One region of the Pseudomonas sp. LBUM1652 genome, then DNA from elsewhere that is predicted to be linked to it. Evidence: predicted binding sites of a transcription regulator. Region 1 holds the regulator's gene; each other region holds the start of a gene.
What was found. Region 1 encodes FliA, which starts transcription of late flagellar genes. Its sites were predicted from a motif close to CTAAAGTTTNNNNNNNNNNNGCCGNTAA; they were not measured.

Region 1 (3,562 bases):
ATTCTCAACGTGCCGGTAACCCACGTCGATCCGGGCCAGTCGCTGGTCCAGGCGCTGGATCCGCTGCTGCGCAAACGCGTGGTGCTGATCGATACCGCCGGCCTGCAAGCCAGCGATCCGGCACTGCGCATGCAGCTCGAAAGCCTGGCCGGTCGTGGCATTCGTTCAAAAAATTATCTGGTCTTGGCAACCACCAGCCAGAAACAGGTTCTAACCGCCGCTTATCACAGTTACAAGCGTTGCGGGCTCGCCGGGTGCATCCTGACTAAACTGGATGAAACGGCCAGCCTTGGCGAAGTGTTGAGCCTGGCGATCAGTCATGAATTGCCGGTCGCGTACCTGACCGATGGCCCACGGATTCCGGATGATTTGCATCTGCCGCGCCGTCATCAACTGGTCAGCCGCGCCGTCAGCGTGCAAATGCAGGAAGAACCCAGCGAAGAAGCCATGGCTGACATGTTCGCTGATATCTATCACAGCCCGACCAAGCAGGTAGGCTGAGGTATTCATGAACAGTTTTTGTACCTACATCGATGGTCTGCCACGCATTGTTCCGGTTGTGAACGCGCAGCCAGTAATGTGGCCTCCGTCTATGCAAGACAAGGTAAAGAAATAACATGGGCAGCATGCATCCCGTACAGGTGATCGCGGTGACCGGCGGCAAAGGTGGCGTCGGCAAGACTAACGTGTCAGTGAACTTGTCTCTGGCGCTGGCAGAGCTTGGCCGTCGGGTCATGCTGCTGGACGCCGATCTGGGGCTGGCGAACGTCGACGTTCTGCTGGGCCTGACGCCCAAACGCACGCTGGCCGACGTGATCGAAGGCCGCTGCGAGCTGCGCGACGTTTTGTTGCAAGGCCCGGGCGGGATCCGCATCGTGCCCGCTGCGTCCGGCACTCAGAGCATGGTTCACCTCAGCCCGGCGCAACATGCCGGTCTGATTCAGGCCTTCAGTGACATCGGCGACAATCTCGACGTTTTGGTGATCGACACCGCTGCGGGTATTGGTGACTCGGTAGTCAGTTTTGTTCGCGCCGCGCAAGAAGTGTTGCTGGTGGTCTGCGACGAGCCGACCTCGATCACTGACGCTTACGCCCTGATCAAGTTGCTCAATCGCGATTACGGCATGAACCGCTTCCGCGTCCTGGCCAACATGGCCCAGAGCCCGCAAGAAGGTCGCAACCTGTTCGCCAAGTTGACCAAGGTCACGGATCGCTTTCTTGACGTGGCCCTACAATACGTCGGCGCCGTGCCTTACGACGAAAGCGTGCGCAAGGCGGTGCAGAAGCAGCGTGCGGTCTATGAAGCCTTCCCGCGTTCCAAGTGCGCGCTGGCGTTCAAGGCGATCGCCCAGAAGGTCGACACCTGGCCGCTGCCTGCCAACCCGCGCGGCCACCTTGAGTTTTTCGTCGAACGCCTCGTGCAGCAAACGGCAGGGCCTGTGCTATGACCGCCAGCGGTATGAATTACTACAAGAAGTCGGCACGTGACGCGCAGTACGAATTGATCGAGCGTTACGCGCCACTGGTAAAACGCATTGCCTATCACCTGCTGGCGCGATTGCCGGCGAGTGTGCAGGTCGAGGATCTGATCCAGGCCGGGATGATCGGTCTGCTCGAAGTCTCGACCAAATATGACGCCAGCAAAGGCGCCAGTTTCGAAACGTACGCGGGCATTCGAATCCGCGGCGCGATGCTCGACGAAGTGCGCAAAGGGGACTGGGCGCCACGCTCGGTTCACCGCAACACCCGTATGGTCAGTGACGCGATTCGTGCAATTGAAGCTAAAACCGGCCGTGATGCTAAAGATCACGAGGTTGCGGCCGAACTCCAATTGAGTCTCGACGATTACTACGGGATTTTGAATGACACCCTGGGCAGCCGCTTGTTCAGTTTCGACGACCTGTTGCAGGACGGCGAACACGAAGGGCTGCACGAGGATGGCGCCAGTGCTCATCTTGAGCCGTCACGCGATCTGGAAGATGAACGCTTCCAGGCAGCGCTGGCGGACGCGATTGCCAATTTGCCGGAGCGTGAGCGACTGGTGTTGGCGCTGTACTACGACGAAGAGCTGAACCTCAAGGAGATCGGTGAAGTCCTTGGCGTCAGTGAATCGCGGGTCAGCCAGTTACACAGCCAGTGCGCGGCCCGTTTGCGGGGGCGTTTGGGGGAGTGGCGAGCGCGCTGAAGGCAGTGTGGGGACACTGCGAACGAGGCTGGTGCGGTGATAAACGGCACCGGTCTTGCTCTGTTGTGCTCCAGACAGTCTTCGAGTGCTGCGCCGATTGATTGAAGTGGCGCGTCCAGGTGCTGGGCGCGTTTAAGACTGCTTGGAGGTCGAATTGAACAAAGACATGAAAATCCTCATCGTTGATGACTTCTCAACGATGCGGCGGATCATCAAGAACCTGCTGCGGGATCTTGGGTTCACCAACACCGTAGAGGCCGACGATGGCGTCACCGCCATTCCGGTACTCAACAGCGGCAGCATCGACTTTCTGGTAACGGACTGGAACATGCCGGGCATGACCGGTATCGATCTGCTGCGTCACGTGCGTGCCGATGAAAAACTCAAGCACCTGCCAGTGCTGATGGTGACCGCTGAAGCCAAGCGCGAGCAAATCATCGAGGCCGCTCAGGCCGGTGTGAACGGCTACGTGGTCAAACCTTTCACGGCTCAGGCGTTGAAAGACAAAATCGAGAAGATTTTCGAACGCATCGGCTGATGACGCGCGGGGGAGCTATGGAGCATAACGAATCTTCACAGGGCGATTTCGAATCGACCCTGAAAAAACACGCGGTCGAACTGGTCGAGAGCCTTGAAAAAGGCAGGTTCGGCGACGCTGTGCAACTGATCCATGAGCTCAATCAGACCCGTGACCGCGGCCTGTATCAGGAAGTGGGCAAGCTCACACGCGAACTGCACAGTGCGATCGTCAACTTCCAGATCGATCCGCACATGCCGCAGGCCGAGGAAGTGTCGCAAATCACCGACGCCACCGAACGCCTGGGCTATGTGGTCAAGCTGACAGAAGCCGCGGCCAACCGCACCATGGATCTGGTGGAAAGCGCCACGCCGGTGGTCAATGGTCTGGCTGAAGAAGCCCAGGCCTTGAGTACCGATTGGGGGCGTTTCATGCGTCGTGAAGTCGGGGCTGAAGAGTTCCGCGAACTGGCGCGCCGGGTCGACGGTTTTCTGTCGCGCAGCAGCACGGACAACCGTGCGGTGTCGAGCAATCTGAACGACATCCTGCTGGCTCAGGATTATCAGGACCTTACCGGTCAAGTGATCAAGCGTGTGACCCAACTGGTCACCGAAGTCGAAAGCAATTTGCTCAAACTCGTCCTCATGGCCAGTCAGGTGGACCGCTTTGCGGGCATCGAACATGACCGTGCGGCGATGCTTGCAGAAAAAGATCCACAAAAACATCTCTCGCAGGGTGAAGGTCCGCAGATTCATGCCGATAAACGAGAAGACGTTGTGTCCGGTCAGGACGATGTGGACGATTTGTTATCCAGCCTTGGATTCTAGAGTTTTTGAATTTTAGGTTTTTTGGGTTTTTAG
Region 2 (3,562 bases), 1.3 Mb from region 1:
TTCCCGGTCGAACAGTGCCGACGAGGCGTAACCCACAACCCGCGCCACTTGCGCATCCGGATAGCTACCGGCAATCAATGCACGGCGGGCGGCGTTGGCACGGTTGGCCGAAAGCTCCCAGTTGCCGTAATCGCCGCTGCCGATATAAGGCTTGGCATCGGTGTGACCGCTGATGCTGATCTTGTTCGGCACCGCTTTGATGGTGTCGGCCATGGCCAGCAGGATGTCTTCGAAGTACGGCTTCAAACGTGCAGAACCCGAGTCGAACATCGGCCGGTTCTCAGCGTCCATGATCTGGATGCGCAAGCCGTTCGGCGTAATCTCGAAGAGGATCTGGTCCTTGAACTTCTGCAGTTGCGGGTTCTCGTCGACCTTGTTCTGCAATTCTTGCAGGAGCAGTTCCAGGCGTTCCTTCTCGACCATCTCGGCCATGCCTTCGACTTGCTCGGCATCGACCGTGACTTTGTCCGGTTGCGGCTGGGATTTCACTTCAGGGTTAAGAGTGTTTTCCGGCGCCAGGGTAGGCGTACCGCCCAGATCGATGATGTACGGCGTGCCGCTTTCGGAGAAGCCGACCGGGTCTTTGAAATAGCCGGCGATGGCGATCTTCTGCTCAGGCGTTGCGGTGGACAGCAGCCACAACACCAGGAAGAACGCCATCATCGCCGTGGCGAAGTCGGCGAAGGCGATTTTCCACGCCCCGCCGTGATGCCCGCCGGCTATGCGCTTGACGCGCTTGATGATAATCGGCTGATTATTTTCCATGACTTAGCGACCGCGAACGGCTTGTTCCAGCTCGGCAAAGCTTGGACGGTGGGCCGGGTACAGAACCTTGCGACCAAACTCCACCGCCAGCGATGGCGGCATGCCGGAAGCCGAAGCCACCAGCGAGGCTTTGATGGCTTCGTAGACGTTCAGCTCTTCTTTGGCATCGTGGGCCAAAGAGGTTGCCAGCGGACCGAAGAAACCATAGGCCGCGAGAATACCGAAGAAGGTACCCACCAGTGCCGCACCTACGTGCAGACCGATGGACTTCTGATCGCCTTCACCCAAGGACGCCATGGTCACCACGATACCCAGTACTGCCGCGACGATACCGAAACCCGGCATGGCGTCGGCAATACCGTTCACCGCGTGGGATGGGTGCTCAAGGTCTTCTTTAAGGCTGTACAGCTCCATGTCGAACAGGCCTTCCAGCTCGTGCGGAGCCATGTTGCCGGAGGACATGATGCGCAGGTAATCACAGATGAACGCGGTCATGCGCTCGTCTTTAAGTACCGCCGGGTACTTGGCGAAGATCGGGCTCGCGGCGGCGTCTTCGATGTCGCCTTCGATGGCCATCATGCCTTCGCGGCGGCTCTTGTTGAGGATCTCGTAGATCAGGCCGAGCACTTCCAGATAAAAAGTGTGGCTGAAACGCGAACCGAACATGCTCAGGGATTTCTTGAGCACGTGCATCGTCATGTAGCCGGGGTTGGCCTGGAGGAATGCACCCAGCGCCGCACCACCGATGATCAACACCTCGAAGGGCTGGACCAGGGCGGCAATCTTGCCGTGGGAGAGCACGTATCCGCCGAGCACGCTCGCGAATACGACGATGATGCCGATAATTTTAGCCATAGGTAGAAAGTACTTATTTAAGTCGGGTTCAAGGTCATATTCGGAAGTTAAAAAATCTCTTCTTCTACTTATCGGCAAAACTGCGCCAGACTATAGCCAGTTCAGGCGAAAAGCCAATTTAGCCCATGCCGGGCGCGTCTACAGTCAGTGAAGATCTCGTCCAGACATGGCTAATGAAACGAACGTCCCACACGCAAAACCGACCACCCTCGACGGCTGGGTCAAGCTGCTCGATAGCGTGCGCCTGCCCGTGCCGCAAGAGGCTCACGACAAGGTTTGCGGGGCGATCCGTGACAATCGCAGCTCGCTGCGCGACATCGCCGACCTGATGCAGGACAGCCCTGCGCTGGCCTTGAGCATCATCCGTGAGGCAAATCGTCACACCCACGGGACCATGGCCACGCCGGCCGAAAATCTTGAAGTTGCGATCAACCGTCTGGGTCTGGCCCGCACCGAAGAACTGCTGGCGCGCCTGCCTGCTCAACCGCAGATGCAAATCCCCAAGGCCTTGCGCCAACTGCAAATGATCAGCCAGCACGCCACGCAACAGGCCAACGGTTTTTTTGCCAGTCGCCTGGCGCGGCTGTGGCAAGACATTCATTGGGGCAGCCTGCTGTTTCTGTCGCCGCTGTGGCCGCTGGCACTGACCTATCCACAATTGCTTGAAGAGTGGGAACTGCGGGTTATCCACAAGGGCGAATCGGCGCGCACCGTCGAGCAGCAATTGTTTGGCGTGCGCCTGCTTAAAATCGCCGAGGCGCTGGTGCAAGCCTGGCACCTGCCGATCTGGGTGCAGCAGGGCTATAAGTTGCTGCTCAGCGAGCAACGCGAATTGGTCAAAGTGTTGCGCATTGCCCGTGACAGCGAACATCCGTTGCGTCAGCAAAATCGTCTCGATGACGACCCAACACTGCGGCGCTGGCTCAATCAACCCGCCAATACCGTACTGCTGGCCAACGGTCTGGCGCTGTCGGCCCAACAGGCATGGGACAGTCCGCACAGTGAGCGCTGGCAGTATCTGACCAGCCTTTATCTACAGATTTCGATGGACGAGGTGCAGCAACAGTTGCACCAGCAAGCCGCCAACAGTGCGCGCCAGCATGCGATGCGTGACTTGTGGCACCCGGCGGTTTCGCTGCTGTGGCCGTGGGGCACCCTTCGCCTGCCGGCCGGGATGTTGCCTGCTGCCGCACCGAATGCCGAAGATCTGACTCAATGGCGCCGGCAGTGCGCCGAATTGCTGGCCGAGCCGAGCCGTTTCACCAATGCCATGAGCCTGACCGTCGCCGCCCGCGACGCGCTGGTCGCCAGTGGCATGCGCCGGGTGATGATTCTGATGGCCGATCGCACGCAATCCAATCTGCGCGTGAATCAAATTTTCGGCCTGCCCAAAGAAGCCTCTGCGCTGAACTTTGTTGTCAGCCAGAGCAAAGTTCTGCAACGGCTGCTCGCACAACAAGCTCAGGTGCGGATCAACCCGGAGAACAACACGCAATTCTCCGCGCTGCTGCCGCCGGGCCTGCGCACGCTGTTCCGTGGCGAGCATCTGTTCCTGCGATCACTGGTCAACAATGGCCGGGTGATCATGATCGTTGTGGCTGATCAGGGCGGCGGGCCATTCGCCGACATCACCGTGCAAGCCTTCGGTAAAACCGCGCAGTGCATCGAAAAAGCCCTGCACAGCTTTAGCAGCCGTGGCCGATGAGGCTGCGCTACAATCCCCCCCTTTGTGCTCTGGAGACCTCACATGTCTGACTTCTCTGGCTTGCCGCTCGTTATCGAACCGAGCGACCTGCTCCCTCGGCTCGAGTCCAGCGAACTGATTCTGGTGGACCTGACCAGCCCCGCCCGCTATGCCGAAGGTCATCTTCCCGGCGCGCGGTTTGTCGACCCCAAACGCACCCAGCTCGGCCAACCGCCGGCACCGGGACTGCTGCCGGCG
Region 3 (3,562 bases), 3.1 Mb from region 1:
GGAAGAGCTGATCCGTCTGGTCGACGCTCTGCAATTCCACGAAGAGCACGGCGAAGTCTGCCCTGCCAACTGGAAGAAAGGCGACAAAGGCATGAACGCTTCGCCAGAAGGCGTTGCTGCATACCTGACCGAGAACGCTGCTGCCCTGTAAGGCATCAACGTCGAGGTACAAAAAAACCGGCCCACGTGGCCGGTTTTTTATGCGCGGTTGAAACGGCGACGATCAGTCGTCGAAGTCTTCCCAGCCACCCATCTGTTTCCAGCGGTTGACGATGCCGCAGAACAGCTCGGCAGTCTTCTCTGTGTCGTAACGCGCCGAGTGCGCCTCACGGCCGTCGAAATCGATGTCCGCTGCCTGACAGGCTTTTGCCAGGACGGTTTGGCCATAAGCCAGACCAGCCAGTGTCGCGGTATCGAAACTCGAAAACGGATGGAACGGATTGCGCTTCATGTCCAGCCGCGCGACGGCGGCATTCAGGAAGCCGAGATCGAAGCTGCTGTTGTGGCCGACCAGAATCGCTCGCTTGCAGCCGTTGGCCTTCAGCGCCTTGCGGATGCCACGGAAGATGTCGGTGAGAGCCGTCTCTTCACTGACCGCCATGCGCAATGGGTGATCAAGCTTGATCCCGGTGAACTCCAGCGCCGCTGCTTCAATGTTGGCGCCTTCGAAAGGCTCAACGCGGAAGAAGTAGGTGTGATCCGGATATACAAAACCCTTTTCATCCATGGCGATGGTGGTCGCGGCAATCTCCAGCAATGCATCGGTGGCCGAGTTGAAGCCACCGGTTTCTACGTCTACGACAACCGGCAGGTAACCGCGAAAACGCGCTGCCATCGGATGACGGGAACCGCCGCCGCCACCTTGACCTTCCAGTTCGTCGTCGAAATGGTCTTCACTCACGCGTGTTCCTCCAGCAGGCGCCAGCGCAGTTTTTCACCGGCGCGCAGCGGGATAACGGTCAGCTCGCCAAATGGCAGGCTGGTTGGGGCGGTCCATTCTTCGCGAACCAGGGTGATGCGATCGGTGTTGGCCGGCAAACCGTAGAAACGCGGACCATTGAGGCTGGCGAACGCTTCGAGCTTGTCCAGTGCATTACGCTGTTCGAACGCTTCGGCATACAGCTCGATGGCGGCGTACGCGGTGTAGCAGCCGGCGCAGCCGCAAGCGGCTTCCTTGGCGTGCTGGGCGTGGGGGGCCGAATCGGTGCCGAGGAAGAACTTCGCGCTACCGCTGGTGGCGGCGTCGAGCAGGGCTTCCTGGTGCGTATTGCGCTTGAGAATCGGCAGGCAGTAGAAGTGCGGCCGAATCCCGCCAACCAGCATGTGATTGCGGTTGTAGAGCAGGTGATGCGCAGTGATGGTTGCGCCGACGTTGGCCGATGCCTCGTTGACGAACTGCACGGCGTCGCCGGTGGTGATGTGTTCGAACACCACTTTGAGTGTCGGGAAACGCTCGACCACACGGCGCATGTGTTCATCGATGAAGATCTTTTCGCGGTCGAAGACATCGACATCGCCACGAGTGACTTCACCGTGAATCAGCAGCGGCATGCCGACTTCGGCCATGGCTTCCAGCGCCGGGAAAATCTTGTCGATGCTGGTCACCCCGGAATCGGAGTTGGTCGTGGCGCCAGCCGGATACAACTTGGCGGCGTGTACGAAACCGCTGGCCTTGGCTTTACGAATTTCTTCGGGTTGGGTGCGGTCGGTGAGGTACAGCACCATCAACGGCTCGAAACGACTGCCGGCCGGGCGGGCAGCGAGAATCCGCTGGCGATAGCCGTCGGCTTCAGCGGCGTTGCGCACCGGAGGTACCAGGTTGGGCATGATGATGGCGCGACCAAAAGTGCGCGCAACATCGGCAACGGTATTGGTCAACACGGCACCATCGCGAAGATGAATGTGCCAGTCGTCGGGACGCAGCAGGGTCAGGCGGTCGGACATGAGGGGATTCCAGGCGGGTCAAACTGAGGCGAATGCTACCGGAAAAGACTCTTGCAGGCACTCGCTATCAAGTTTTGCGGGAAGCTTCCGATATCCCGTAGGTATGCCGTAAACATAGTGTGAATCGGTCTTTGTGTTTCAGAAGCCAATGGAGCCTCCCGTGCGCCAGCGTTATTTAGCCTTGCTCAGTGTGTTTGCCAGCCTTCCCGCGATGGCGCTGACCTACCAGACTCGCCTGGAGAACATTGAGTGGACGGTCGCCGGCGACAAGTTCGAATGCCGCCTGACACAACCGATCACCGACTTCGGTTCGGGTGAATTCGTGCGCAAGGCCGGTGAGCAGGCGATATTCCGTCTGAACGCCTACAACGCCATGTTGGGCGGCGGGTCGGCGACGTTGCTCGCGGCCGCAGCACCATGGCAACCGGGCCGTGGTGACATCAATCTGGGCAGCGTAAGGCTCGGTAGCGGCAATGTCCTGTTTAACAGCTCGCAGTCTCAGGCTGGCGGTCTTATCAGTGGCCTGCTGGACGGTCGCAGTCCTGTCGTGCGCCGTGCATCGGGTGATGGCCGAGTGTCGGAAGTGCGTTTATTGCCGGTCAAGTTCAGCAAGGCGTTTAACGACTACCAGACCTGTGTGGCGAAATTGCTGCCGCAGAATTTCGACCAGATCAAGCAGTCGCAGATCGGCTTCCCCGGGGAAGGCGTAGACCTCGACACCGCCGCCAAAGCCAAGATGCAAGTTATGCTCGAATTCATGAAGGCCGATCCTACGGTCAATCACATCGAGCTCGACGGCCATTCCGACAACAGCGGAAATCGCCTGACCAACCGTGAGTTGTCGCGTCGCCGCGCGCTGGCGGTGGTCGACTTTTTCAAGGCCAATGGGATTCAGGAATCGCAGATCACCGTGCGTTTCCACGGCGAGCAATATCCTATTGTGCCGAACACTAATGCGGCCAATCGTGCGAAAAACCGTCGGGTCAATGTCAAACTGGCGCGAGTGGCGCCAACCACCGCTCCGGCGCCGCAAGCGAGCACTCCGGCCAACACCGCAGCGACTTCCTGACCCGCCAGTCATCGTCGCGCTCTCGACAGATTCTGTCGCTTTGTCGTCTTAAGCTGTCGCGCCTCTGTAAATTATCGCGTTTGGGCGGTAGACTCCTCGGCTTTCCGTAGAACCCCGTGGAGTGATGGCATGGCGGACGTAAACAAGGTCGTTCTGGCGTATTCCGGCGGCCTGGACACTTCGGTGATCCTCAAGTGGCTGCAGGATACTTATAACTGTGAAGTGGTGACCTTCACCGCTGACCTGGGTCAGGGCGAAGAGGTCGAGCCGGCCCGCGCCAAGGCTCAGGCCATGGGCGTCAAAGAAATCTACATCGACGACCTGCGCGAAGAATTCGTGCGTGACTTCGTGTTCCCGATGTTCCGCGCCAACACCGTTTACGAAGGCGAGTACCTGCTGGGTACCTCCATCGCACGTCCGCTGATCGCCAAGCGTCTGATCGAAATCGCCAACGAAACCGGCGCTGACGCCATTTCCCATGGCGCCACCGGCAAGGGCAACGACCAGGTACGTTTCGAGCTGGGCGCCTACGCGCTCAAGCCAGGCGTG
Region 4 (3,562 bases), 2.9 Mb from region 1:
ACCGTCACCACGGTCAGGGTGAACAACGTGCGGTTGCTCTGTTCGTTGAGGTTGGCGGCGATCTCTTCCTGGAGCAGTTTGATCCGCTCGCCGAGGGCAGTGAGGTCGTTGATGATCAGCGCAAATTCCTCGGTGGATTTGCGCAACTCCTTGACGTCCTCCTTCTGCAACCACGGCGGCGGGCGATTGAGCAGGCGCAGTAACGAACCCGGCTCCAGCGCCAATAGCCGCTGCAAACGCACCAGCACCCGTCGGTGGGCGCCGAGTTCGGCACGGTTGGTCGACAGCCGCGATGAGAGCAATTCGTCCTCGATCTGATCGACGCTGAGGCTGGTCTTGCGCACGATCTGCGTCAGCACTTCGCCCTGATCGCGCAGCAGGTGCACGAGCAATTCCGAAGGCGAGCGAAAGCGCTCACCGGCCTTCACCGACGAACGCAATTTATCCACCGAATGCAGCGGTTGCAGGCGCGCACTGACGATCAGTTTGCTGCGCACGCACACCCACAGCGTCGACACATCAGAAGAGACCATGCTGCTGAGGTTGAACACCACGTCGTTGACCACCGCCAGCAATGCCGAGTCGACATGTTCGATGCGCGTCGAACGCGAGCCTTCGTGCAGCGCCTCAAAAAACTCGTCGGGCAATTGCAGATGGCTTTTCATCCAGCGCTCGCACGCCGCGTGCGCCAGGTTCAGGTGCAGCCAGAGGAATTCGCCGCTGTCGCTGTCGTCCTGCAGGCAGCGCAGTGCCGTCGCCGAATCGACCTCGCGGCCACGCTCACCGGGCAGAAAACGAAAGCCGTAGAGCAAGCCAAACAGGTCAGGATCGCGATGACTGATATCGAGGCTGTGGTTCATGAAGGCTCGCTGCGAGGTTGGCGTGAGACAGGGAATTCACAGATTCACCTGAACCGCATCATCGCAATGTCACATGACGTTTGTGTGACGGCAAAATGACGTCAAATCAGCAACTTACCGGCGGTCGGATTTTTCTCAAGAAGCGCTCTGGAACGCCGATCACAGGTGCATTAGGTTGCGCGCCATTGGCCACGGGCCAAGGTTCGCTGACAGGGAAGTCCGCACCATTTCACGCTCGTTTCGGGCGTGCCTCATCCCTGTCTTGAGTACCTGCGATGCTGCAAAAATCCCTGAGAGCGCAAATTCTCGCCCTGCTGAGTGGCAGCCTGTTGGCGATGCTGTTGATCGCGCTGGCCTGTTTCCATTTCCTATCCAACGGCGTGCAAAGCTACAGCCAGTTGATCGCAGGCCCCTTGCACACTTCGCAACTGATCGACGAAGCCAACCTGCAATTCAAGGTGCAGGTGCAGGAATGGAAAAACGTCCTGCTGCGCGGCAAGCAACCGGCAGACCTGGCCAAGTACTGGGGCCAGTTCGAAGACCGTCAGCGCGATGTGCAGAACATCCTCGGCGAACTGGCCAGCCAGAAAGGTATCGAGCCAAGTCTGAAAAACCGTATCGATCGTTTGCGCGACGAGCACCGTCAGTTGGGCGTTGCTTACCAGAAGGGTCGCGACGCCTATGTAGCGGCGGGCGGCGATCCAACGGCGGGCGACGTCGCTGTCAAAGGCGTCGACCGCGCGACCAGCGAGCAGATGAGCGAACTGGTGACCGAGTTGCGCAAACAGGGCACCGAGCAGTCGGCGCTGATCAGTGCCGAGGCTGATCGCACGGTATTGCTAGGCACCCTGGTGATGCTTGCTTCAAGTTTGCTGATTGGTCTGCTCAGCTTGTGGCTGGTCAACCGCAATCTGGTCGATCCGATCCGTAAGCTGATTGATTACGTGACCCAGTTGAGCCGAGGCAAATTGGCCGAGCGCGTGTCCAGCGACCGTCAGGATGAATTGGGCAACCTCGCCGCCGCCGCCAATACGCTGCGCGATTTCCTCGCTGAAACCTTCACCCGTTTGCAGCGCAGTGCCAGTGACCTGGACAGCGCCAGCGGCGAGTTGAACGCCATCGCCACCACCATGGCCGGCGGCACCAACGAGCAATTCAACCGCACCGATCAGGTGGCCACGGCAATGAACGAAATGTCTGCCACCGCCCAGGAAGTGGCGCGTCACGCCGCCGATGCGGCGCGCGCTGCCGACGATGCCGACCAGTCCGCCCAGCAGGGTGAAAAGGTCATGCAAAGCACTATTCACACCATCACGCAGATGCGCGGCGAAATCGCCAACACCGCCACGGTGATCCGTCGTCTGGAAGCCGACAGCGGCCGTATCGGCAAGGTGCTGGAAGTGATTCGCGGCATTGCCGAGCAGACCAACCTGCTGGCGTTGAACGCCGCCATTGAAGCGGCGCGGGCCGGTGAGGCCGGGCGTGGTTTTGCTGTGGTCGCCGACGAAGTGCGCAACCTGGCTCAGCGTACGGCGGAGTCGATCATCGAGATCAACCAGATCATCCAGAGCGTGCAGACCGGCGCGGTGGACGCCGCGCAAGCCATCGATAGCGGCCAGACTCGCAGCGATGAAAGCGTCGAGCAGGTCACCCAGGCCGGCGCGATGCTGGAGCGCATCACCCACGCGGTGGAAGCGATTCGCGACATGAACCGCCAGATCGCCACCGCCGCCGAAGAGCAGACGTCGGTAGCCGAGGACATCTCACGCAATCTGACCGAGATCACCTCCATCGCCAGCACCAACCTCGAGAGCGTCCAGCGCACCGAAAGTGCCAGCCAGAACCTGCATGGGCTGTCGGGGCAACTGAACGAAGTCACCGCGCGCCTGAGCGCCTGAACCGTTGACTGTGTACCGATTCGGATACCGAGTCGGTACACAGTCGATCTCAATTCAATGCGGCCATGGTCGATGACCGGTTATCCATAACCGGCATTGGAGCATTCCCATGGTCAGCATCACCTCTGTTTCGATCAACCAGACCCTCACCACAGCGACCAGCAAAACGTCGATCAAAGACGTCAGCGAAGACACCTCGACCAGCGCAACGACGAGCAGCGGTGTAGCGGCCGATACCAGCAAAGTCGCTGCGGGCGGCGGCGCGGCTCCGGCGGGCGACAGCAGTTCCAGCAGCAGTGAAGAATCGGACTCGGTGAAAGAGCTGCGCAAGCAGATTGCCGAGTTGCAAAAACAATTGCAGGAACAGCAACAGGCGCTGCAAGCGGCGCAGGCGAAGCAGGAAAGTGCTGAGGCGAAGGCTGCGGATGTTGCGGCGGCACAGGCGCAAATCTCCAGCACCTCAGCCTCGTTGCAAACCGCCACGGCGGCGCTGTTGCAGGCGTTGCAGGATTCCGACAGCAGCACCTCCGGCTCACTGGTCAGTACCTCGGTCTGATCGTCAGCGCACTTCCTGTGTGGGGGCAGGCTTTAGCGTCGTTCACCCGATCCTGTAGGAGCTGCGGCACGCTGCGATCTTTTGATTTTGTTTTTAAAGATCAAAAGATCGCAGCCTCGTTTCACTCGACAGCTCCTACAGGGGGTTATGTCGCGCACAAAAAAGCCGCGCGATCATTAGATCGCGCGGCTTTGGGTACGCGGTGTATCAGGTGTCTTGCTTGTTGCTCAGCACCTTGCCGGTGGTGG

Region 2: the regulator FliA is predicted to act here: its motif matches at 1,689-1,716, upstream of motA (flagellar motor stator protein MotA).
Region 3: the regulator FliA is predicted to act here: its motif matches at 2,011-2,038, upstream of ACA069_RS22625 (flagellar protein MotY).
Region 4: the regulator FliA is predicted to act here: its motif matches at 995-1,022, upstream of ACA069_RS21570 (methyl-accepting chemotaxis protein).

What each region holds. Positions count from the first base shown of each region.
Region 1 is NZ_CP166804.1:1,895,121-1,898,682, forward strand. Features, by position in the region: gene flhF (flagellar biosynthesis GTPase FlhF) at 1-501, shown strand, start outside; gene fleN (flagellar synthesis regulator FleN) at 618-1,448, shown strand; gene fliA (RNA polymerase sigma factor FliA) at 1,445-2,185, shown strand; gene ACA069_RS08600 (chemotaxis response regulator CheY) at 2,352-2,723, shown strand; gene ACA069_RS08605 (protein phosphatase CheZ) at 2,741-3,529, shown strand.
Region 2 is NZ_CP166804.1:594,520-598,081, reverse strand. Features, by position in the region: gene motB (flagellar motor protein MotB) at 1-765, opposite strand, end outside; gene motA (flagellar motor stator protein MotA) at 769-1,620, opposite strand; gene ACA069_RS02675 (HDOD domain-containing protein) at 1,787-3,325, shown strand; gene rhdA (thiosulfate sulfurtransferase) at 3,368-3,562, shown strand, end outside.
Region 3 is NZ_CP166804.1:5,019,761-5,023,322, reverse strand. Features, by position in the region: gene ACA069_RS22640 (peroxiredoxin) at 1-151, shown strand, start outside; gene rnt (ribonuclease T) at 224-901, opposite strand; gene pyrC (dihydroorotase) at 898-1,944, opposite strand; gene ACA069_RS22625 (flagellar protein MotY) at 2,105-3,013, shown strand; gene ACA069_RS22620 (argininosuccinate synthase) at 3,143-3,562, shown strand, end outside.
Region 4 is NZ_CP166804.1:4,782,163-4,785,724, reverse strand. Features, by position in the region: gene ACA069_RS21575 (transporter) at 1-860, opposite strand, end outside; gene ACA069_RS21570 (methyl-accepting chemotaxis protein) at 1,136-2,758, shown strand; gene ACA069_RS21565 (hypothetical protein) at 2,868-3,314, shown strand; gene ACA069_RS21560 (PepSY domain-containing protein) at 3,522-3,562, opposite strand, start outside.